Regions from separate parts of the Streptomyces sp. NPDC006294 genome, predicted to be linked through region 3. Evidence: riboswitches for the same ligand, from Rfam matches in the RefSeq annotation. Region 3 holds a riboswitch; each other region holds the start of a gene.

Region 1 (7,000 bases), on a different contig from region 3:
CGACCTGATCGTCGACCGGGTCGTGCAGCGCGCCGCCGACGACGCCGGGGTGAGCGTCAGCCGCAAGGAGATCCAGGACGGGCGCGAGGCGCTCGTACGGCAGGCCGGGGGCGAGGACCAGCTCGTCGCCATGTATCTGCAGCAGCGCGGTGTCGCCCCGGACCAGGTCGACGACGCCGTGCGCCGCGACGTCCTCGTCGGCAAGATCGCCACGGCCCTCGGCGCGGCGAACAGCCCCGAGGGCCAGCAGAAGCTGAACGAGACGTTCTCCGCCGCGGCGAAGTCCCTGGACATCGACGTGAACCCGCGTTACGGCACCTGGGACGACAAGAAGCTCGAGCTCGGCACGTACCGGGCGCCCTGGATCACCGAGGTGTCCAGGGCCCAGGAGCCCGTCGAGACGGGTGCGTAGGGCCGGGCGGTAGGTTCGGGGTGTGACCACCGAAGCATCCACCGCCGGCCGTATCGTCCTGCTCACCGCCAGCCACCGCGTCGCGCCGGGGCTGCTGTCCTGGCCGGCGTGGCGGACGCTGCACGCCGCGGACCGGGTGCTGTGCGCCGACCCGGCGCACCGGCAGCTGGCGTATCTGCGGGAGGCCGGCGTCACCGTCGAGCACGCCGCGCCGGCCGCCGAGGAGCTGGTGGAGTACTGCGCGGCCGGCGGCCGCACCGTCGTCGTGCTGGCCTCCGGCGAGGGCGAGACCGCGCTGACCGACGGCCTGGCCCGCCTCGGCGGCTCCGGCCGGATGACCATGCCGGACCTGGAACTGCTCCCCGGGGCGTACGACCTGCCCGGCGCGCGGCTGCTGGATCTCGTGGAGGTCATGGACCGGATCCGCCGCGAGTGCCCCTGGTCCTCGCAGCAGACCCACAAGGGTCTGGCCAAGTACGGCATCGAGGAGGCGTACGAGCTCGTCGAGGCCATCGAGGAAGGCGACCGGGACGAGCTGCGCGAGGAGCTGGGGGACGTACTGCTCCAGGTCGTCTTCCACGCGCGCATCGCGGAAGAGGACGCGGAGGAGCCGTTCTCGGTGGACGACGTCGCCGGCACGATCGTCGAGAAGCTGATCCACCGGCACCCGCACGTCTTCGGCGAGGAGACCGCCTCGACACCCGAGGAGGTCAAGGCGCACTGGTTGCGGACCAAGGCGGTCGAGAAGCAGCGCGAATCGGTGACCGACGGCGTGCCGCTCGGCCAGCCGGGTCTCGCGCTGGCGGCGAAGCTCGCGTCCCGGGTCCGGACGGCCGGCCTCGACGTGGAACTCCCGGCCGGAGCGGGCATCGGCTACGAGCTGCTGGCGCTGGCCGTACGCGCGGAGGCGGACGGCGTCGACCCGGAGGCGGCGCTGCGGGCGGCGGCCCGGGCCTACCGGGACGCGATCCGGGCGGCGGAGGGCCGGCCCGGTAACGTCGAGGGGTGAACGACCCGAACACCGCGCCCGAGCTCTTCACCTGGGAGTTCGCCACCGACCCGTACCCCGCCTACGCCTGGCTGCGCGAGCACTCGCCCGTGCACCGGACCCGGCTGCCCAGCGGGGTCGAGGCATGGCTGGTCACCCGCTACGCGGACGCCCGGCAGGCGCTCGCCGACCAGCGGCTGTCGAAGAACCCGGCGCATCACGCCGAGCCCGCGCACGCCAAGGGCAAGACGGGCATCCCGGGCGAACGCAAGGCCGAGTTGATGACGCATCTGCTGAACATCGACCCGCCGGACCACACCCGGCTGCGCCGGCTGGTCTCCAAGGCGTTCACGCCGCGCCGGGTGGCCGAGTTCGCGCCGCGGGTGCAGGAGCTGACGGACCGGTTCATCGACGACATCTTCGAAAAACAGCACGGCGCGGAGAAGGGGGAGGCGGACCTCATCCACGAGTTCGCGTTCCCGCTGCCCATCTACGCCATCTGCGACATGCTCGGCGTCCCGCCCGAGGACCAGGACGACTTCCGCGACTGGGCCGGGATGATGCTGCGACATCTCAAGCCGGGCCACGGCGGCGGCCCGCGCGGCGGCGTCGCCCGCTCGGTGAAGAAGATGCGCGGCTATCTGGCCGAACTGATCCACCGTAAAAGGGAGGAGCCGGGAGACGACCTCATCTCGGGGCTCATCAAGGCGTCCGACCACGGCGAGCACCTCACCGAGAACGAGGCGGCCGCGATGGCCTTCATCCTCCTCTTCGCGGGCTTCGAGACCACCGTCAACCTCATCGGCAACGGCGTCTACGCGCTGCTGCGCCACCCCGAGCAGCGTGAGCGCCTCCAGGCGTCGCTGGCGGCCGGGGACAGCGGCCTGCTGGAGACGGGCGTGGAGGAACTGCTGCGCTACGACGGGCCGGTGGAGCTGGCGACCTGGCGGTTCGCCACCGAGCCGCTCACCGTCGGCGGGCAGCGGATCGCGGCGGGCGACCCCGTGCTCGTCGTCCTCGCGGCCGCCGACCGCGACCCGGCACGCTTCGACGCCCCGGACACCCTCGATCTGTCCCGGACCGACAACCAGCATCTGGGGTACGGCCACGGCATCCACTACTGCCTCGGCGCCCCGCTCGCCCGGCTCGAGGGGCAGACCGCGCTGGCCACCCTGCTCCGCAGAATGCCGGACTTGCGGCTTGCGGGGGATCCGGCCGATTTGCGGTGGCGTGGGGGGCTCATCATGCGCGGATTGCGCACTCTGCCCGTTGAGTTCACGGTGCAAACAAACTGACGCTGCGTCAAGTCTGTGACTTTCACGTGATCTCCGCTGCATCGACTTGTGACTCACGTTCGAATGCGACTACGTTCACCGTCACTCGGCAGGCATCAGCAGGCCGCAGGATTCTCAGCTGTCACGCGAAAGGCAACCGCATGCTCTCCGGGAACGGACGACACCGCCGACCCCGCCAGGCTCCGGCCCTCATCGTCGCGGCAGGGGTGACCGGTTCGGCCATCGCGATCCCGCTGCTCGGCGCGGGCTCGGCGTCCGCGGCCGACGCCGGCACCTGGGACCGCGTCGCGGAGTGCGAGAGCGGCGGGGCGTGGAGCGCCGACTTCGGCAACGGCTACTACGGCGGGCTGCAGTTCTCGCAGGAGACCTGGGCCGCGTACGGCGGCACCGCCTACGCGCCGAGCGCCGACCTCGCGAGCCGCTCGCAGCAGATAGCGGTCGCGGAGAAGGTCCTCGCCGCCCAGGGTCCCGGCGCCTGGCCCGCCTGCGGTCCGCTCGCCGGGCTCCAGGACGACGGCACCGACACCGGCGTCGACCCGGGCATCCTGCCGCTGCCGAAGCAGAGCGACGCGCCGGACGGCGAGCCGTCGCCCGACGCTTCCGATTCTCCCGACGACCCGCTCGACGTCCGCGAGCCGACCGGCCCGGCGGGCGACAAGCCCGCCGAGGGCTCGGCGGACGACTCGGACCCCACGGGCGGCTCCGGCGCGCCGGACACCCGTGACGCGGGCACGCCCTCCGGCGACGCGACCGACCGGCCGGCGACCGGGGGCGACACCCGCACGGCGCCCACGGACGACGCCACCGGGGCGGCCCCGTCCGGCGAGACGCCGACCGGCACCGGCAAGCACCGCGGTGCGCCGGGCGACGAGTCCGCCACGGGCGGTTCGGAGGGCGTACGCGAGGACGGCCGCCATGCCTCACGGGGTGACGGCGCGGGCCGCAAGGGTGACGTCGGGGCAACCGCCCCGGGCTCGTACACCGTTCAGCCCGGCGACAATCTGTGCGACATCGCCGCCGCGGAAGAGGTGCCCGGCGGGTGGCCGGCCCTCTACGAGGCGAACGAGAAGACGGTCGGATCCGACCCGGACCTCATCCTGCCCGGTCAGAGCCTCGACCTGAGCCTGGGTCAGGGCTAGTTCACGCGGCGGTTCATGGGCTTATGTCCGCTTCGTTCGAGTGAGACAAGGGTCTCTTCGCCCCAACTGGGGTGCAACGCCCCACGAATTCGGCCACTCCGCCCCTCACCTGCGAAAACGGACATCTTCGGGTGGTCGGTTCGGGCGTTTTCTCCCCGATGTTCGACTTTGAACATCGGGGAGTCCTGTGTCTACGGTCTGAACCGCTCGCCACCGCGGGCACCGTCGACCGATACGCCGAATCCTGCCGTCGGTCGGGGGGAACAGTCGTCGCTCAGAGCGCCGAAGGCAGGAGCGGGGGACCCAAGGTAAGCGCCGGGGCCGTTCGCCCGGATCGAGAGATCCGGCGGACCGGAGCCGGCTGGGGGTGAAGCCCGTACGTCCCACGGACGTACGGCCGGGCAACTCACAGGCCCGAACCCGACAGCTCACCTCGTAGGCGTCGGTGAGGAGAAGTTCCATGCTGCGTTCTTCCGGCAAGGCCAAGCACCGTCGTCCGTCGAAGGTCACCCGTCTCGTCGCGCTCGCCGGTGTCGCCGGCGCCGCCATCGCCGCCCCGGTTCTCGGCGCGACCTCCGCCTCCGCCGCCACCGCTTCCGAGTGGGACGCCGTCGCCCAGTGCGAGTCCGGCGGCAACTGGTCCATCAACACGGGCAACGGCTACTACGGCGGTCTGCAGTTCTCCGCCTCCACCTGGGCCGCGTACGGCGGCACCGCGTACGCCTCGACCGCCGACCAGGCGTCCAAGGTCCAGCAGATCGAGATAGCCGAGAAGGTCCTGGCCGGCCAGGGCAAGGGCGCCTGGCCGAGCTGCGGCGTCGGCCTGTCCAGCGCCTCCTACGGCGGCGGCTCCGCCGAGGCCGCGCCCGCGCAGCCGTCCCAGGAGCGCTCCGAGGCGCCCACCACGCGCTCCGAGCGCACCGAGGCCCCCGCCCCGGCCCCGAAGGCCGAGCGGCCCGCCGCCGCTCCGAAGGCCAAGGGCTTCAAGAAGGGTGACGGCGAGTACAAGGTCGAGGCCGGCGACACCCTCGGCAAGATCGCGCAGGCCGAGAAGGTCGAGGGCGGCTGGGAGAAGCTGTTCGAGCTGAACAAGGACATCGTCGAGGACGCCGACGTGATTTACCCGGGCCAGCAGCTCCACCTGCGCTGACCCGCCCCTGCCTCCCACGGTCCGGCGGTCGTGGGAGGCGCCCGTCTGTCGAACGGGACCCGAGCACCCCGGTCCGGCGCGCCTTCCCCCGTACGCGCCGGGCCGGGGCCCGTTCCGTCGAGGGGTCGGGGTCTGCCGGAGGAAGCGGGTTACCCGCTGGTAGGAACCATCCTGTTTGTCCGGTCACAAGGGGCTTGATGCCCTTTTTCGTCCCAGGGGGCGGGCATCGGCCGGGCCTTTGCCGCCGGGGCGGTTAGGCTCTTGCCGCAAGGCCAAGCAGACCTCTGCACTTTTCTCGCGTCACATCCCAGAAGGAGATGCTCGTGCCGTCCATCGACGTCGTCGTAGCCCGGGAAATCCTGGACTCCCGAGGCAACCCCACGGTCGAGGTCGAGGTTGGCCTCGACGACGGCAGCACGGGTCGTGCTGCAGTTCCGTCCGGCGCCTCCACCGGTGCGTTCGAGGCTCTCGAGCTCCGCGACGGTGACCAGAACCGCTACCAGGGCAAGGGCGTCGAGAAGGCCGTCCTCGCCGTCATCGAGCAGATCGGCCCGGAGCTCGTCGGCTACGACGCCACCGAACAGCGCCTGATCGACCAGGCGATGTTCGACCTGGACGCCACCCCGGACAAGTCCTCGCTCGGCGCCAACGCCATCCTCGGCGTCTCCCTCGCCGTCGCGCACGCCGCCTCCGAGGCCTCCGACCTGCCGCTCTTCCGCTACCTTGGCGGCCCGAACGCGCACCTGCTGCCCGTTCCGATGATGAACATCCTGAACGGCGGCTCGCACGCCGACTCCAACGTGGACATCCAGGAGTTCATGATCGCGCCGATCGGCGCCGAGTCGTTCTCCGAGGCGCTGCGCTGGGGCACCGAGGTCTACCACACCCTCAAGAAGGTCCTGAAGCAGAAGGGCCTGTCCACCGGCCTCGGCGACGAGGGCGGCTTCGCGCCGAACCTCGACTCCAACCGCGCCGCCCTCGACCTCATCCTCGAGGCCGTCAAGGAGGCCGGCTACACCCCGGGCAAGGACATCGCGCTCGCGCTCGACGTCGCCGCGTCCGAGTTCTACAAGGACGGCTCCTACGAGTTCGAGGGCAAGTCCCGCTCGGCCGCCGAGATGACCGAGTACTACGAGGAGCTCGCCGCCTCGTACCCGCTGGTCTCCATCGAGGACCCGCTGTTCGAGGACGACTGGGACGGCTGGAAGGTCCTCACCGAGAAGCTGGGCACCAAGGTCCAGATCGTCGGCGACGACCTCTTCGTCACCAACCCGGAGCGCCTGGCCCGCGGCATCGACGAGAACGCCGCGAACGCGCTGCTCGTCAAGGTCAACCAGATCGGCTCGCTGACCGAGACCCTCGACGCCGTCGAGCTCGCCCAGCGCAGCGGCTTCAAGTGCATGATGTCCCACCGCTCCGGCGAGACCGAGGACGTCACCATCGCCGACCTGGCCGTCGCCACCAACTGCGGCCAGATCAAGACCGGCGCCCCGGCCCGCTCCGAGCGCGTCGCCAAGTACAACCAGCTGCTGCGCATCGAGGAGATCCTCGACGACGCGGCGGTGTACGCGGGCCGCAGCGCGTTCCCGCGGTTCAAGTACGAGGGCTGAGCACGGCCCGAGCGTCGCTGGGTCACCGGTGATCACCGGCTGACGCCCTGTCGTACGTACGTCCCCGGCCGCGGTCCCGTACCGTGTCCGGGGACGTCGGCGTGTGAAGGGGAGGCGAGTGGGATGGCGCGCAGGCCGGAAGCGGACAGGGTCTCCACCGCGACCAGGCTGCGGCTGCTCGGCGAGCAGACCGCCGCCCGCGTCTACCGCTCCCAGAACCGCCGCCAGGCCCGCCGCTCCCGGCTCACCGGCCGCGCGGCCTTTCTCGCCCTCGTCGTCTGCTCGCTCGTCGTGGCGCTCGCCTACCCGATGCGCCAGTACGTCTCCCAGCGGGCGGACATCGCCGAGCAGGAACGCCTCATGGACGAGGCGCGCGCACAGGTCGAGCAGCTCAAGGACGAGAAGG
Region 2 (7,000 bases), on a different contig from region 3:
AGCTGCTCCTCGGTGAGCCGGCTGCCGCGTTCGAAGACACCGGAGACGATGTCGTCGCGGATCGCCGTGCATACCGAGTGCGCGGGAATACGCATGACCGAACCTCCGCCTTGATCCGAGCGAAACGCAGCCGTTGGACGTGTCTTCCCGTGACTCTATTGCAATGTGCGCCGTTTTCCGACGGCGGCCGGAAAACCATGGAAATCTCTTGGCACGCACGGCAATCACGGAATGGCGGAAACGGCACGGAATAGGCCGAAGGCCCCCGGCGGGGGGCCGGGGGCCTTGCGAGCGGGTGCGACGGGCCGGCCGCACGGGGGGGCGCCGGGGTCAGACGGCGACGCCGTGCGAGCGCAGATAGGCGACCGGGTCGATGTCGGAGCCGTACTCGGCCGTGGTCCGCGCCTCGAAGTGCAGGTGCGGCCCTGTCGAGTTGCCGGTCGAGCCGGAGAGGCCGATCTGCTGGCCGGGCGTGACCTGCTGGCCGGCGAAGACGCCGATCGACGACAGGTGGCCGTACTGCGTGTAGGTGCCGTCGTTCATCCGGATCACGACGCTGTTGCCGTACGCGCCGTCCCAGCCGGCCTCGACGACGGTGCCGGAGCCCACGGCCACGACGGAACTGCCGGACGGGGCGCGGAAGTCGACGCCGGAGTGGGAGCCGGAGGACCACAGGGCGCCGCCGGTCTTGTAGCCGGTGGTCACGAAGGAGCCGGCGATGGGGAGCTGGAAGGAGTTCAGCCGCCTGCGCTCGGCCTCACGGGCGGCGCGCTCCTCGGCCTCGCGGGCCTCCTTGGCGCGCGCCTCCGCCTTGCGCTTGGCCTCCGCCGCGGCCTTCTCCCGCGCACGGGCCTGGGCGGCGGCCTCCTCGGCCTCCTGCTTCTGCGCGGCGGCCTGGTCGGCTATCTCGTCGGCGAGCGAGCCCATGGTGATGATCTGGGTGAGGCCGGTGTCCTCGACGGAGAGGGCGGCAGCGTCTGCGGCGAGAGCCGGGGAGGCGAGGGTTCCGACGACGCCGGTGGTGGCGAGTGCGGCGGCGCCGGCCAGTTTCGCGCTCCTGCGCGTCAGGCGGCTCTGGGCACGATGCTTCCCGGTGGCACGGGTGAACGCCATGGAGAGGCTGATCCTTTCCTTCCTTCTCGCCTACCGGGTTAGCTGACGGGTTCGGAGCAGGAAGGTCTCCTACGGGCGCCTCCGCTCGGGCGAAGGCGTCCGATTCACCCCAGGGACTGATTGGGTCCCCGGCTCCCCAGGCTCGCGCCTGACGGGGACTCGGCGATGACTGCCCGACGCCGCGGGCGCGACGATCTTCAGACGAACAGCCGGACCGACGCTAGGCATCTCGTCCGTCAATCGCCAAACCAACAGCCCGTTTTGTAGCGCATGCCACAGGGCAGACAGACAACCTCTCCCGCAAAACGGGCATACGACGGAACCCCGGCAAACGCTCCGAAGCCGGGGTTCCACTTGTCCGCGCCTGACAGGCGATCCGCCGCTTTCCGCCTTCTGCCCGATCGGCGGCTTCCGTTCAGCCCGTGACAACCGTCACTTCGCCGATGCCGAGCGCCTTGACGGGCTCGGCGATCTGCGACGCGTCGCCGACGAGCACCGTGACCAGCCGGTCCACCGGGAAGGCGTTGACCACGGCCGCGGTCGCCTCCACCGTGCCGGTCTCCGCCAGCCGTACGTACAACTGGGCCTGGTAGTCGTCCGGGAGGTGCTGCTCGACCTGGTCGGCCAGGGTGCCCGCGACGGAGGCCGCCGTCTCGTACTTCAGCGGGGCGACGCCCACCAGGTTCTGCACGGCGACGTCACGTTCGGCGTCGGTGAGGCCCTCGGCCGCGAGCGTACGGAGCACCTTCCACAGGTCCTCCAGCGCGGGGCCGGTGTTGGGCGTGTCCACGGAGCCGCTGATGGCGAGCATGGCCGCGCCCGAGCCGTCCGGCGCGGAGAGCAGCACCTGGCCGAAGGCCCGTACGCCGTAGGTGTAGCCCTTCTCCTCGCGCAGCACGCGGTCGAGGCGGGAGGTGAGGGTGCCGCCGAGGCAGTACGTGCCGAGCACCTGGGCGGGCCAGACGCGGTCGTGGCGGTCCGCCCCGACCCGGCCGATGAGCACCTGGGTCTGCACGGCCCCGGGACGGTCCACGACGATCACGCGGCCGGTGTCGTCGGCGGTGATCGCGGGCACCGGGTGCGGCGCGGCCTTGTCGCCCGTCCAGGTGCCCAGCGAGTCGCCGAGCACGGCGTCCAGGTCGACGCCGGTGAGGTCGCCGACGATCACGGCGGTCGCCGTCGCGGGGCGCACATGGGCCTCGAAGAAGGCGCGCACGGCCGCGGCGTCGATCCGGGCCACCGTCTCCTCGGTGCCCTGGCGGGGGCGCGAGACGCGCAGCGCGGCCGGGAAGAGCTCCTTGGAGAGCTGCTTGGCGGCGCGGCGGCCCGGGTTCGCCGTCTCGTGCGGGATCTCGTCGAGGCGGTTGCGGACCAGCCGCTCGACCTCGCTCTCCGCGAAGGCGGGGGTCCGCAGCGCCTCGGCGAGCAGACCCAGCGCCTTGGGGAGCCGGGAGACCGGGACCTCCAGCGACACCCGGACGCCGGGGTGGTCGGCGTGGGCGTCCAGAGTGGCGCCGCAGCGCTCCAGTTCGGCGGCGAACTCCTCCGCGGAGTGCTGGTCGGTGCCCTCCGACAAGGCGCGCGCCATGATCGTGGCGACGCCGTCGAGGCCCTCGGGCTCGGCGTCCAGCGGGGCATCGAGGCAGACCTCGACCGCCACGACCTGCTGGCCGGGCCGGTGGCAGCGCAGCACCGTCAGGCCGTTGTCGAGCGTGCCGCGCTCGGGGGCCGGGAAGGCCCAGGGCCGGGCGGTGCCCGGAGCCGGCTGCGGGTGGAAGTCCATGGTCACGGCAGCGTCGCTCACTGGTCCGTCCCTTCGTGCTCGTGTCCGTCGGCCGCTTCGGTCTCTTCCGCGGCGACAGGTTCGTAGACCAGCACCGCCCTGTTCTCGGGGTGCAGGCGCTCCTTCGCGACCGCCCGCACCTCCTCCGCGGTGATGTCGAGCACCCGCGTGACGGCGCTGAGCGCCAGCTGCGGGTCGCCGAACAGCACCGCGTAGCGGCAGAGTTCGTCGGCGCGGCCCGACACCGTGCCGAGCCGGTCCAGCCACTCGCGCTCCAGCTGGGCCTGGGCCCGCTCCATCTCCTCCTCCGTCGGACCCTCGGCCGCGAAGCGCGCCAGCTCCTCGTCGACGGCCGACTCGATCCCGGGGACCTCGACGCCGCCGGAGGTCTTGACGTCCAGCCAGCCCATCGACGGGGCGCCGGCCAGCCGCAGCAGGCCGAACCCGGCCGCGACGGCGGTCCGGTCGCGGCGCACCAGGCGGTTGTGGAGCCGGGAGGACTCCCCGCCGCCGAGGACGGTCAGCGCCAGGTCCGCGGCGTCGCACTCGCGGGTGCCGTCGTGCGGCAGACGGTAGGCGGCCATCAGGGCGCGGGCCGGGACCTCTTCGACGACCTCCTCGCGCAGCTGGGCGCCGATGTTGTCCGGCAGGGCGCCGTCACGGGGCGGCTGCTTGCCGTCGTGGGAGGGGATGGACCCGAAGTACTTCTCGATCCAGGCGAGCGTCTGCTCGGGGTCGATGTCGCCGACGACCGACAGCACCGCGTTGTTCGGCGCGTAGTACGTGCGGAAGAAGGCGCGCGCGTCCTCGAGGGTCGCCGCGTCCAGGTCGGCCATCGAGCCGATCGGGGTGTGGTGGTAGGGGTGGCCCTCCGGGTAGACGAGGGAGGTCAGCTTCTCGAACGCGGTGCCGTAGGGCACGTTGTCGTACCGCTGGCGGCGCTCGTTCTTGACGACGTCGCGCTGGTTCTCCATCGACTCGTCGTCGAGGGCGGTCAGGAGCGAGCCCATCCGGTCGGCCTCGAGCCAGAGCGCCAGCTCCAGCTGGTGGGTGGGCATCGTCTCGAAGTAGTTGGTCCGCTCGAAGCTGGTGGTGCCGTTCAGCGAACCGCCGGCTCCCTGCACGAGCTCGAAGTGGCCGTTCCCCTTCACCTGCGCCGAGCCCTGGAACATCAAGTGCTCGAAGAGGTGGGCGAGTCCTGTACGGCCCTTGACCTCGTGGCGTGAACCGACGTCGTACCAGAGGCAGACCGCGGCGACCGGGGTCAGGTGGTCCTCGGAGAGCACCACGCGCAGGCCATTCGCCAGGCGGTGCTCGGTCGCTGTCAGGCCGCCGGAACCGGCCTGCGCTGTGGCCGTGTGACCCATGGGCATGTACGTCCCTTCGATCGCGAAAACGTGAAAGTGCTGCCAGACCTGCCACTGTATGCAAGCGTGCCGACACCTGGCGAAGTTCCCGGGTCCGGCAGCCGCGTTCTTCCCCCTGCCGGAGCGCCGTGTTCCGCCCCCGGCGCGGTGCGGAACACGGGTCGCGGTCGGCGTTGTCAGCGGGACGGTCCACAATGGTCGGCGTCAGACGCCCACCTGGTACGTGAAGGAGCAGCAGCCGCGATGGCCCGCCGCAGCACGAAGACCCCACCGCCGGACGACTTCGAGGAGAGGATCCTCGACATCGACGTGGTGGACGAAATGCAGGGCTCCTTCCTCGAGTACGCGTACTCGGTGATCTACTCCCGGGCCCTGCCGGACGCACGCGACGGCATGAAGCCGGTGCACCGCCGCATCGTCTACCAGATGAACGAGATGGGACTGCGTCCCGACCGCGGCTATGTGAAGTGCGCCCGCGTCGTCGGCGAGGTCATGGGAAAGCTGCACCCGCACGGTGACGCGTCGATCTACGACGCCCTCGTGCGCATGGCGCAGCCGTTCTCCATGCGCCTTCCGCTGGTCGACGGCCACGGCAACTTCGGCTCGCTGGGCAACGACGACCCGCCCGCCGCCATGCGGTACACCGAATGCCGGATGGCCGACGCCACCAGCCTGATGACCGAGTCGATCGACGAGGACACGGTCGACTTCCAGTCCAACTACGACGGCCAGGAGCGCGAGCCCGTCGCGCTGCCCGCCGCCTATCCGAACCTGCTGGTCAACGGCGCGTCCGGGATCGCGGTCGGCATGGCGACCAATATGCCTCCGCACAATCTGGGCGAGGTCGTCGCCGCGGCGCGCCACCTCATCCGGTACCCCGGCGCGGACCTCGAGACGCTGATGCGCCATGTGCCGGGCCCCGACCTGCCGACCGGCGGCCGCATCGTCGGCCTGAGCGGCATCAGGGACGCCTACGAGTCGGGCCGCGGTTCGTTCAAGATCCGCGCCACGGTGTCCGTGGAGAACGTCACCGCGCGCCGCAAGGGCCTGGTCGTCACGGAACTGCCCTTCACGGTCGGCCCGGAGAAGGTCATCGCCAAGATCAAGGATCTGGTCGGGTCGAAGAAGCTCCAGGGCATCGCGGACGTCAAGGACCTCACCGACCGTTCGCACGGTCTTCGCCTGGTCATCGAGATCAAGAACGGCTTCATCCCGGAGGCCGTGCTCGAGCAGCTGTACAAGCTGACTCCCATGGAGGAGTCCTTCGGCATCAACAACGTGGCGCTGGTCGACGGACAGCCGCTCACGCTCGGTCTGAAGGAACTGCTCGAGGTCTATCTCGACCACCGCTTCGAGGTCGTCCGGCGACGCAGCGAGTTCCGGCGCACCAAGCGCCGCGACCGGCTGCATCTGGTCGAGGGGCTGCTCGTCGCCCTCATCGACATCGACGAGGTCATCCGCCTCATCCGGTCCAGCGAGAACTCGGCGCAGGCGAAGGAGCGGCTGATCGAGCGCTTCTCCCTGAGCGACGTCCAGACGCAGTACATCCTCGACACCCCGCTGCGCCGGCTCACCAAGTTCGACCGCATCGAGCTGGAGAGCGAGCGCGACCGGCTCAACGGTGAGATCGACGAGCTGACCGGCATCCTCGAGTCGGACTCCGAGCTGCGCAAGCTGGTCTCCGCCGAACTGGCCTCTGTGGCGAAGAAGTTCGGCACCCCGCGGCGCACGGTCCTGCTGGAGTCCGCGGGTTCACCCGCGCCGGCGGCCTCGCTCCAGGTGGCGGACGACCCGTGCCGGGTGCTGCTCTCCTCCACCGGTCTGCTCGCGCGCACGGCCACGGGCGAGCCGCTCGACGAGGGCCGGAGCAGACGCACCAAGCACGATGTGATCGTCTCGGCGGTGCTCACGACCCAGCGCGGCGAGGTGGGCGCGGTGACGTCGGCCGGGCGGCTGCTGCGGCTGTCCGTGATCGACCTGCCGCAGCTGCCGGACACGGCGACCGCGCCCAACCTCTCCGGAGGAGCGCCGATCTCGGAGTTCCTGTCGCTGGAGGGCGACGAGACGGTCGTCTGCCTCACCACGCTCGACGAGTCGTCGCCGGGGCTCGCGCTCGGCACACTGCAGGGCGTGGTCAAACGAGTGGTGCCCGACTACCCCTCCAACAAGGAGGAGCTGGAGGTCATCACGCTCAGGGACGGCGACCGGATCGTCGGCGCCGTCGAGCTGCACACCGGTGAGGAGGACCTGGTCTTCATCACCTCGGACGCCCAGCTGCTGCGCTATCCGGCCTCGCAGGTGCGCCCGCAGGGCCGTCCGGCGGGCGGTATGACCGGCGTCAAGCTGGCGGAGGGCGCGGAGGTCATCTCCTTCACCGCGGTGGACCCGGCCGGGGACGCGGTCGTGTTCACGGTGGCGGGTTCTCACGGCACGCTGGACGACTCGATCGCGACGGCGAAGCTGACGCCGTTCGACCAGTACCCGCGCAAGGGCCGGGCCACCGGCGGGGTGCGCTGTCAGCGCTTCCTGAAGGGCGAGGACGTGCTGGTCCTGGCCTGGGCCGGCGCGGCGCCGGCCAGAGCGGCGCAGAAGAACGGCTCCCCCGCCGAGCTCCCGGAGATCGACCCGCGCCGCGACGGCTCAGGCACGCCTCTCACCTCGCCGGTCGCGGTGCTCGCGGGCCCGGCGAGCTAGGACGACGCAAGGCTAGAGCGCGTAGCTGTCGAAGGGGTCCTCG
Region 3 (7,000 bases):
ACGGCGTCCCGCTCGAGGTCGTCGTCGTCGGCGACTGCCCCCTCGACGAGAAGCTGGCGGCACAGATGCAGGCCGCGCGCGAGGCGATGGTCAACGCCGCCAAGTACGGTGGCGCGGGAGGGGCGGTGCAGGTGTTCGCGGAGGTCGAGGGCCGTACGGTCTTCGTGTCCGTACGGGACCGGGGGCCCGGCTTCGACCTGGACGCCGTGCCGGAGGACCGGATGGGCGTCAGAGAATCGATCATCGGCCGTATGCAGCGCAACGGCGGGACGGCGCGGCTGCGCTCCGTGCCCGGGGACGGTACGGAAGTGGAGCTCGAGATGGAGAGGGCGGACGGATGACCGAGGCCGCAGAACAGACCGAGGAGCGACGGGTACGGGTCGTGCTCGTCGACGACCACCGGATGTTCCGCACCGGTGTGCAGGCCGAGATCGGGGAGACCGAGCGGACGGGCGTCGAGGTCGTCGGTGAGGCAGCCGACGTCGACCAGGCGGTCACCGTGATCACGGCGACCCGGCCGGAGGTCGTCCTGCTCGACGTGCATCTGCCCGGCGGCGGCGGGGTCGAGGTGCTGCGCCGCTGCGCCCCGCTGATGGGCGCCGCTCAGGACCCGGTGCGCTTCCTGGCGCTGTCGGTGTCCGACGCCGCGGAGGACGTGATCGGCGTGATCCGGGGCGGCGCCCGCGGCTATGTCACCAAGACCATCACCGGCACGGACCTGGTCGACTCGGTCTTCCGGGTGCAGGACGGCGACGCGGTGTTCTCGCCGCGGCTGGCCGGCTTCGTGCTGGACGCGTTCGCCTCCACGGACGCGCCGCCGGTCGACGAGGACCTGGACCGGCTGACGCAGCGGGAGCGGGAGGTGCTGCGGCTGATCGCGCGCGGGTACGCGTACAAGGAGATCGCCAAGCAACTGTTCATCTCGGTGAAGACGGTCGAGTCGCATGTCTCCGCCGTGCTGCGCAAGCTCCAGCTCTCCAACCGGCACGAGCTGACCCGGTGGGCGACGGCCCGCCGCCTGGTGTGACGGGCCGCCGGCCGGTTCAGCTCAGCGACATGTCGGTCTTGTCGCCGACCCGGGTGTAGCCGACGGCGGCGTAGACGCGTTCGACGTCCGCGTCGCCGGGCTCCAGCCAGACCGTGCGGCAGCCCCGCTCGAAGGCCCGGGCCGTCAGATAGGCGGACAGGGCGGCGCCGATGCCCCTGCGGCGGTGCGAGGCGGCGACCGCGAGGCCGGTCAGTTCGCTGAGGCCGCCGACGGGGATCGAGCAGCTGCCCGCGGCGACCGGGGCGCCGTCCGTGTCGTCCATGGCCAGCGCCGCGACGCCGCCGCCCTCCGTGACGCGCCGCAGGGCCGCGATCTCGCCCTCCGTCACCTCGCCGTCCATGCCGTAGCCCGCGTGCTGCACGGCGGCCGCGGCGCGGTGGCCGGCCTCGTCGGTCAGCACCGTGCGGGTGATGCCGGGCACCGGCGGCGGCGTCACCAGTGCCTCGGGGGAGCAGGCGAGCAGCGGGGCGCGCCGCTCGACGGTGAACCCGGCGGCCAGCAGCGCCGGTTCGAGGGCGGGTGCGCAGGACGGCAGGAACTCCAGGCGCGGCAGCCGGTCCCGTTCGCGGAAGGCCTCGACCAGTGCCTTGATGTCGCCGGGCGTGGGGTTCGCGCCGTGGTCGGGGACGGCGTAATTGACGGGCGGGATGGGCCAGTCGGCGTCGTAGCGGACCGTGAAGGGGCCGACACGCATGTGGCCGGGCGAGCGGCGTGCGAGGGTGCGCACATAGTTCTGGACGTCGACGTCCACGTGGTCTCCTGCCGGTCGGGCGACGGGGGCGGGGCCCCAGGATGGTGCCACCCGGACCGGGGCTCCCGCCAACGGATTACCGGCACGGACGGCACGGCGACACTGCCGTCACGCGGGACGGGCCGCCCCCGCGAACGGCATCTCGTCGATCGGCGCGATCCGCACCGGGGCGCCGGGCCGTGGCGCGTGGATCATCCTGCCGCCGCCGATGTAGAGCCCGACGTGCGAGACGCCCGAGTAGAAGAACACCAGGTCGCCCGGGGCGAGTCGGGAGCGGGGAACGCGTTCGCCGGCGTTGATCTGCGTGTACGTGGTGCGCGGCAGCGACACCCCGGCGGCGCGCCAGGCGGCCTGGGTGAGGCCCGAGCAGTCGTAGGAGCCGGGCCCCGTCGCGCCCCACACGTACGGCTTGCCGAGCGCCCCGTACGCGTACGCGACGGCCTGGGCGGCCCGGCTGTTCGGGGCCCGCAGCGGGCCACGGGGGGCGTCGGCGCGGTCGGCGCGGGCGGGCGCCCGGGTGGAGCCGCCGTCGTTGTACGCGGCGCGCTGCTCGGCGGTGAGCCTGGCCAGCAGCCGTTCGGCGGCCGCGAGTTTGCCGCGGACCGTGGCCTTGTGACGGGCCAGTTCCTTGCGGCGGGCCTCCAGCGTGGCGATCTTCTCCGCGGCCTGCTCCTGGAGGTCCGCCAGTTCTCTCAACTGCCGCCGGACCCCGGCGATCGTGGCGGCCTGCCGGGCGCCGACCCGTTCGGCGCGGGCGGCGCGCTCCAGATAGTCCTGTGGGTCGGAGGTGAGGGCGAGGCGCAGTCCGGGGTCCATGCCGCCGTCGCGGTACTGGGCGGTGGCGATCGAACCGAGGGCGTTGCGGGAGGCGTTGAGCCGCTCGGTCCTGCGCGCGGCCTCGTCGCGCAGCGCGTCGAGCGACCTGCGGGCGCTCGCCGTCTGCTCCTTGGCGCCGTTGTACTTCTCGGTGGCGGCCTCTGCCTCCCGGTACAGCCTGTCGACCCGGCTCTTGACCTGAGCGGGGGTGAGGCGGGGCTCGGCCTGGACCGTGCCCTCGAATGCGGTGCCGGTCGCCACGCCGGCGAGGGCGAGGGTGACCGCGGTACGGGCGGCCGGCCCGCTGAACAGGCGCGGCCTTGGTTTCCGGTGGGCTGCCACGAGGGCTTCCACGTCCTTCCGTCGATCGCTGCCCGCCGTTCGCGTCCGGCGGCGGGCCGCACAGGGGAGCGGCCCGCCGCCGGACATCCCGGCGGTGGCGGCCGAGTGCCGTCCGGCTGTACGACGGCTGGCGGGGAGTCGGCCACCTGGGGCAGGACGCTAGACGCCGCGGTCACGGGGACGGGACGGAAGGACCGCAAAGTATCGAAGATGGACACTTGGGACCGGTTGCCGACCGTCCCGGGGGCGTCGCGGTTCCGCATTGCCGTGGCCTGCCGACCGATGCGGCGGAGCGGGCACACCTGCCCGACGGGCGGTGGTATGGGGAGGGTTAGGCTCCGGCCATGGACGTACTCATCAATGTCTTCGTCGCCCTGCACATCATCGGTATCGCCTCGCTGCTGGGCGGATTCCTGACCCAGATGAAGGCGATGGGGGAGGGCACGGCCCGCTTCAACCCGGCGATGCTGCACGGCGCGCTGACCATGCTGGTCACGGGCGTGGCGCTGGTGGGTCTGAACCAGGCGGACGACCAGACGGTGAACAACCTCAAGATCGGCGTCAAGCTGGCGGTCCTGGTGGTGATCCTCGGCCTCGTCTACGTCAAGCGGGACGAGGAGAAGGTCGACAAGGCGCTGTTCGGCGCGGTCGGCGGCCTGACCATGGTCAACGTCTTCATCGCCACCCTCTGGACCTGATCCGGGCGGGACATGCCGGCGCCCGGGCGGCTCGACCGCCCGGGCACTCGTGCGAACGCGGTCAGGCGGGGCGGACGCTGCCGTAGATCGGCATGTAGAAGATGGACTCCTCGCGCACGTTCGTGCCCGGCTTGGGGGCGTGGATCATCTTGCCGTCGCCGATGTAGATCCCGACGTGGCTGATGTCGTCGTAGAAGAAGACCAGGTCGCCGGGGAGCAGATCCGCCGTCGCGACGCGGGTGCCGACCTTCACCTGGTCCCAGGTGGTGCGCGGCAGGTCCACCCCGGCCGCCTTCCAGGCGGCCGCGGTGAGGCCGGAGCAGTCGTACGAGCTCGGGCCCGTCGCTCCCCACACGTACGGCTTGCCGATCTGGGCGCGGGCGAAGGCCAGCACCTTGTCGGCCTTCGCCGCGTAGGTGCCGTCGTCCGTGCCGGTGCCCGTACCGGTGTCCGTTCCCGGGTCGGTCGTGCCGGGGTCCGTGCTCGGGGCCGTCTCGCGCTCCCGGGCCTGCCGCTCGGCCTCCGCCCTGGCGGCGGCCTCGGCCGCGGCCTTCGCCTCGGCCTTGCGGCGGGCCTCCTCCTCCTTCTTCCGCTCGATCGCGGCGAGCCGTGCCTTCTCCTCCGCCGTCAGCGTCGACAGCAGGGTGCGCGCCTCCGCGAGCTTGGTCTGCACCGTCTGCTTGCTGGTGCGCAGCGCCTCCTGGGAGTCCGTGAGGGACTCGAGACGCTTCGTCGCCGCCGTGCGCTGCTTGGCCGCCGCGGCCCGCTCGGTCTCGTACTCGGTGACCGCGGTGCGCTGCTGGGCCGTCATCCGGTCCATCAGCTGCGTCTGGTCGAAGTACGCCTGCGGGCTGTCCGCGAACATCAGCGCGGCGGTGGGCGTGACGGAACCGGTGCGGTACTGCGCGGCCGCGTAGTTGCCGAGCTCGCGGCGGGACTCGTTCAGCTTCTCGGTGCGCTTGGCCGCCTCGTCGAGGAGCCGGTCCACCTCTTGGCGCTTGTCCGCGGTGGCTTCCTTCGCCTTGTTGTACTCCTGCGTGGCGCTGCTGGCCTGCCGGTACAGGTCGTCGACCTTCTTCTGCACCTCTTCGATGCTGGGCTTCGGCTCGGCGGGCGCGGCGGTCGCGCTCTGCGTGGAGAGCAGGGTCACACCCGCGAGGGCTGCCGTGGTGAATCCGACGGCGGAGGACGGTTTGGTGCTTCGGCTGCGGGGCTTGCGATGCGACGCCAAGGCCGGCATCTCCTTCTTCCGTGGACCGCCTACCGGGTTAGCTGTCGGGTTCGGGCGAACGGAAGGTGCCCTACGGACCGAGTGGCGCGCGGTCCGATTCACCCCGGTGGTACTGGGTCCTCCCGCGTCGAGGACGGTGTCGGGAGGGTGGGTCCCCGGTTCCGAACTCCGTTGCCGGAGGCCGGATTCGGCGCAGGCCGCCCGTTCGGCGTGGTTCGCCGGGAGGGGTGCGGGCCGCCTGGTCGAGCACGCTAGCCAACTCGTGCAGCCGCTGTGAAGGTTGATGTTCGATATGTCCGATACATTTTCGTGACCTTTTTCGGCGCATGATCCCGTGCCAGCTCCCGGAGGCGGCTTCGTCGCCTGGCGGAATCGCGCCGTCACCCACCGTCGCCCGCTGCCGGTGTTCGGCGTGCGGCCACGGTTGTCGGTGGGGCAGCCTAGACTCGTTAAGCGATGAGCAGCCTCTTTGACGACAGCTTCCTGGCGGACCTCCAGCCCCAAGCGGACGAGCATCCGCCGCCGCCCGAGGACTCGGCTCCGGAGCAGATCCCGGACGACCTCTTCCAGGGCGCCTTCGACGTGCCCCCGGCCCGCGACGGGTACTACCGCGACGGCGCGCCGCGCCCTGTCGTGGACCCCGCCGCGCTCCTCGACGGGCTGAACGAACAGCAGCGCGCCGCTGTCGTGCACACAGGGTCACCCCTGCTCATCGTGGCCGGCGCCGGCTCCGGCAAGACGCGGGTGCTCACGCACCGCATCGCGCATCTGCTCGGGACCCGCCATGTGCACCCCGGCCAGATACTGGCGATCACCTTCACCAACAAGGCCGCCGGCGAGATGAAGGAGCGCGTCGAGCAGCTGGTGGGCCCGCGTGCCAACGCCATGTGGGTCATGACCTTCCACAGCGCGTGCGTGCGCATCCTGCGCCGCGAGTCCAAGAAGCTGGGCTTCACCTCGTCGTTCTCGATCTACGACGCCGCCGACTCGAAGCGGCTGATGTCGCTCGTCTGCCGCGATCTGGACCTCGACCCGAAGAAGTTCCCGCCGAAGTCCTTCAGCGCCAAGATCTCGAACCTGAAGAACGAGCTGATCGACGAGGAGACCTTCGCCGACCAGGCTCAGGACGGCTTCGAGAAGACGCTCGCAGAGGCGTACCGGATGTATCAGGCGCGGCTGCGCGAGGCCAACGCCCTGGACTTCGACGACATCATCATGACGACGGTCCATCTCCTCCAGGCGTTCCCGGACGTCGCCGAGCACTACCGCCGCCGCTTCCGGCACGTCCTCGTCGACGAGTACCAGGACACCAACCACGCGCAGTACACGCTCGTGCGCGAGCTGGTGGGGACCGGTTACGAGGACCTGGACCCGGCCGAGCTCTGCGTCGTCGGCGACGCCGACCAGTCGATCTACGCCTTCCGCGGCGCGACCATCCGCAACATCCTCCAGTTCGAGGAGGACTACCCGGACGCGACGACGATCCTGCTGGAGCAGAACTACCGCTCCACCCAGACGATCCTGTCCGCCGCCAACGCCGTCATCGAGCGCAACGAGTCCCGCCGGCCCAAGAACCTGTGGACCAACGCGGGCGAGGGCGCCCAGATCACCGGCTACGTCGCGGACACCGAGCACGACGAGGCCCAGTTCGTCGCCGACGAGATCGACCGGCTCACCGACCAGGGCGAGGCGCAGGCCGGCGACGTCGCCGTCTTCTACCGCACGAACGCCCAGTCGCGTGTCTTCGAGGAGATCTTCATCCGCGTCGGCCTGCCCTACAAGGTCGTCGGCGGGGTGCGCTTCTACGAGCGCAAGGAGGTCCGCGACGTGCTGGCCTATCTGCGCGTCCTCGCCAACCCCGAGGACAACGTCCCGCTGCGCCGCATCCTGAACGTGCCGAAGCGCGGCATCGGCGAGCGCGCGGAGGCGATGGTCGACGCCCTCGCGCTCCGGGAGAAGATCACCTTCCCGCAGGCCCTCAAGCGGGTCGACGAGGCGTACGGCATGGCGGCCCGCTCGGCCAACGCGGTCAAGCGGTTCAACGTGCTCATGGAGGAGCTGCGGACCATCGTCGACTCGGGCGCCGGCCCGGCCGTCGTGCTGGAGGCCGTGCT

What was found. Region 3 has a riboswitch for cyclic di-AMP ahead of ACFYOP_RS23610 (NlpC/P60 family protein). Riboswitches for the same ligand answer to the same signal wherever they lie in the genome.
Region 1: it holds a riboswitch for cyclic di-AMP, as region 3 does, so the genes downstream of both, ACFYOP_RS25585 (transglycosylase family protein) here and ACFYOP_RS23610 (NlpC/P60 family protein) in region 3, are expected to answer to the same signal.
Region 2: it holds a riboswitch for cyclic di-AMP, as region 3 does, so the genes downstream of both, ACFYOP_RS27265 (M23 family metallopeptidase) here and ACFYOP_RS23610 (NlpC/P60 family protein) in region 3, are expected to answer to the same signal.

Annotation. Positions count from the first base shown of each region.
Region 1 covers NZ_JBIAHV010000015.1:56,178-63,177, forward strand. Annotated here, with positions in the region: gene ACFYOP_RS25565 (SurA N-terminal domain-containing protein) at 1-412, shown strand, start outside; gene ACFYOP_RS25570 (nucleoside triphosphate pyrophosphohydrolase) at 435-1,421, shown strand; gene ACFYOP_RS25575 (cytochrome P450) at 1,418-2,695, shown strand; gene ACFYOP_RS25580 (transglycosylase family protein) at 2,902-3,834, shown strand; cyclic di-AMP (ydaO/yuaA leader) riboswitch at 4,105-4,291, shown strand; gene ACFYOP_RS25585 (transglycosylase family protein) at 4,298-4,984, shown strand; gene eno (phosphopyruvate hydratase) at 5,302-6,594, shown strand; gene ACFYOP_RS25595 (septum formation initiator family protein) at 6,718-7,000, shown strand, end outside.
Region 2 covers NZ_JBIAHV010000017.1:77,269-84,268, forward strand. Annotated here, with positions in the region: gene ACFYOP_RS27260 (GntR family transcriptional regulator) at 1-95, opposite strand, end outside; gene ACFYOP_RS27265 (M23 family metallopeptidase) at 331-1,113, opposite strand; cyclic di-AMP (ydaO/yuaA leader) riboswitch at 1,126-1,288, opposite strand; gene ACFYOP_RS27270 (pitrilysin family protein) at 1,529-2,896, opposite strand; gene ACFYOP_RS27275 (pitrilysin family protein) at 2,914-4,263, opposite strand; gene ACFYOP_RS27280 (DNA topoisomerase IV subunit A) at 4,507-6,957, shown strand; gene ACFYOP_RS27285 (CobW family GTP-binding protein) at 6,970-7,000, opposite strand, start outside.
Region 3 covers NZ_JBIAHV010000013.1:125,163-132,162, reverse strand. Annotated here, with positions in the region: gene ACFYOP_RS23635 (PspC domain-containing protein) at 1-341, shown strand, start outside; gene ACFYOP_RS23630 (response regulator transcription factor) at 338-1,027, shown strand; gene ACFYOP_RS23625 (GNAT family N-acetyltransferase) at 1,044-1,799, opposite strand; gene ACFYOP_RS23620 (NlpC/P60 family protein) at 1,908-2,957, opposite strand; gene ACFYOP_RS23615 (hypothetical protein) at 3,302-3,655, shown strand; gene ACFYOP_RS23610 (NlpC/P60 family protein) at 3,717-4,895, opposite strand; cyclic di-AMP (ydaO/yuaA leader) riboswitch at 4,897-5,089, opposite strand; gene pcrA (DNA helicase PcrA) at 5,343-7,000, shown strand, end outside.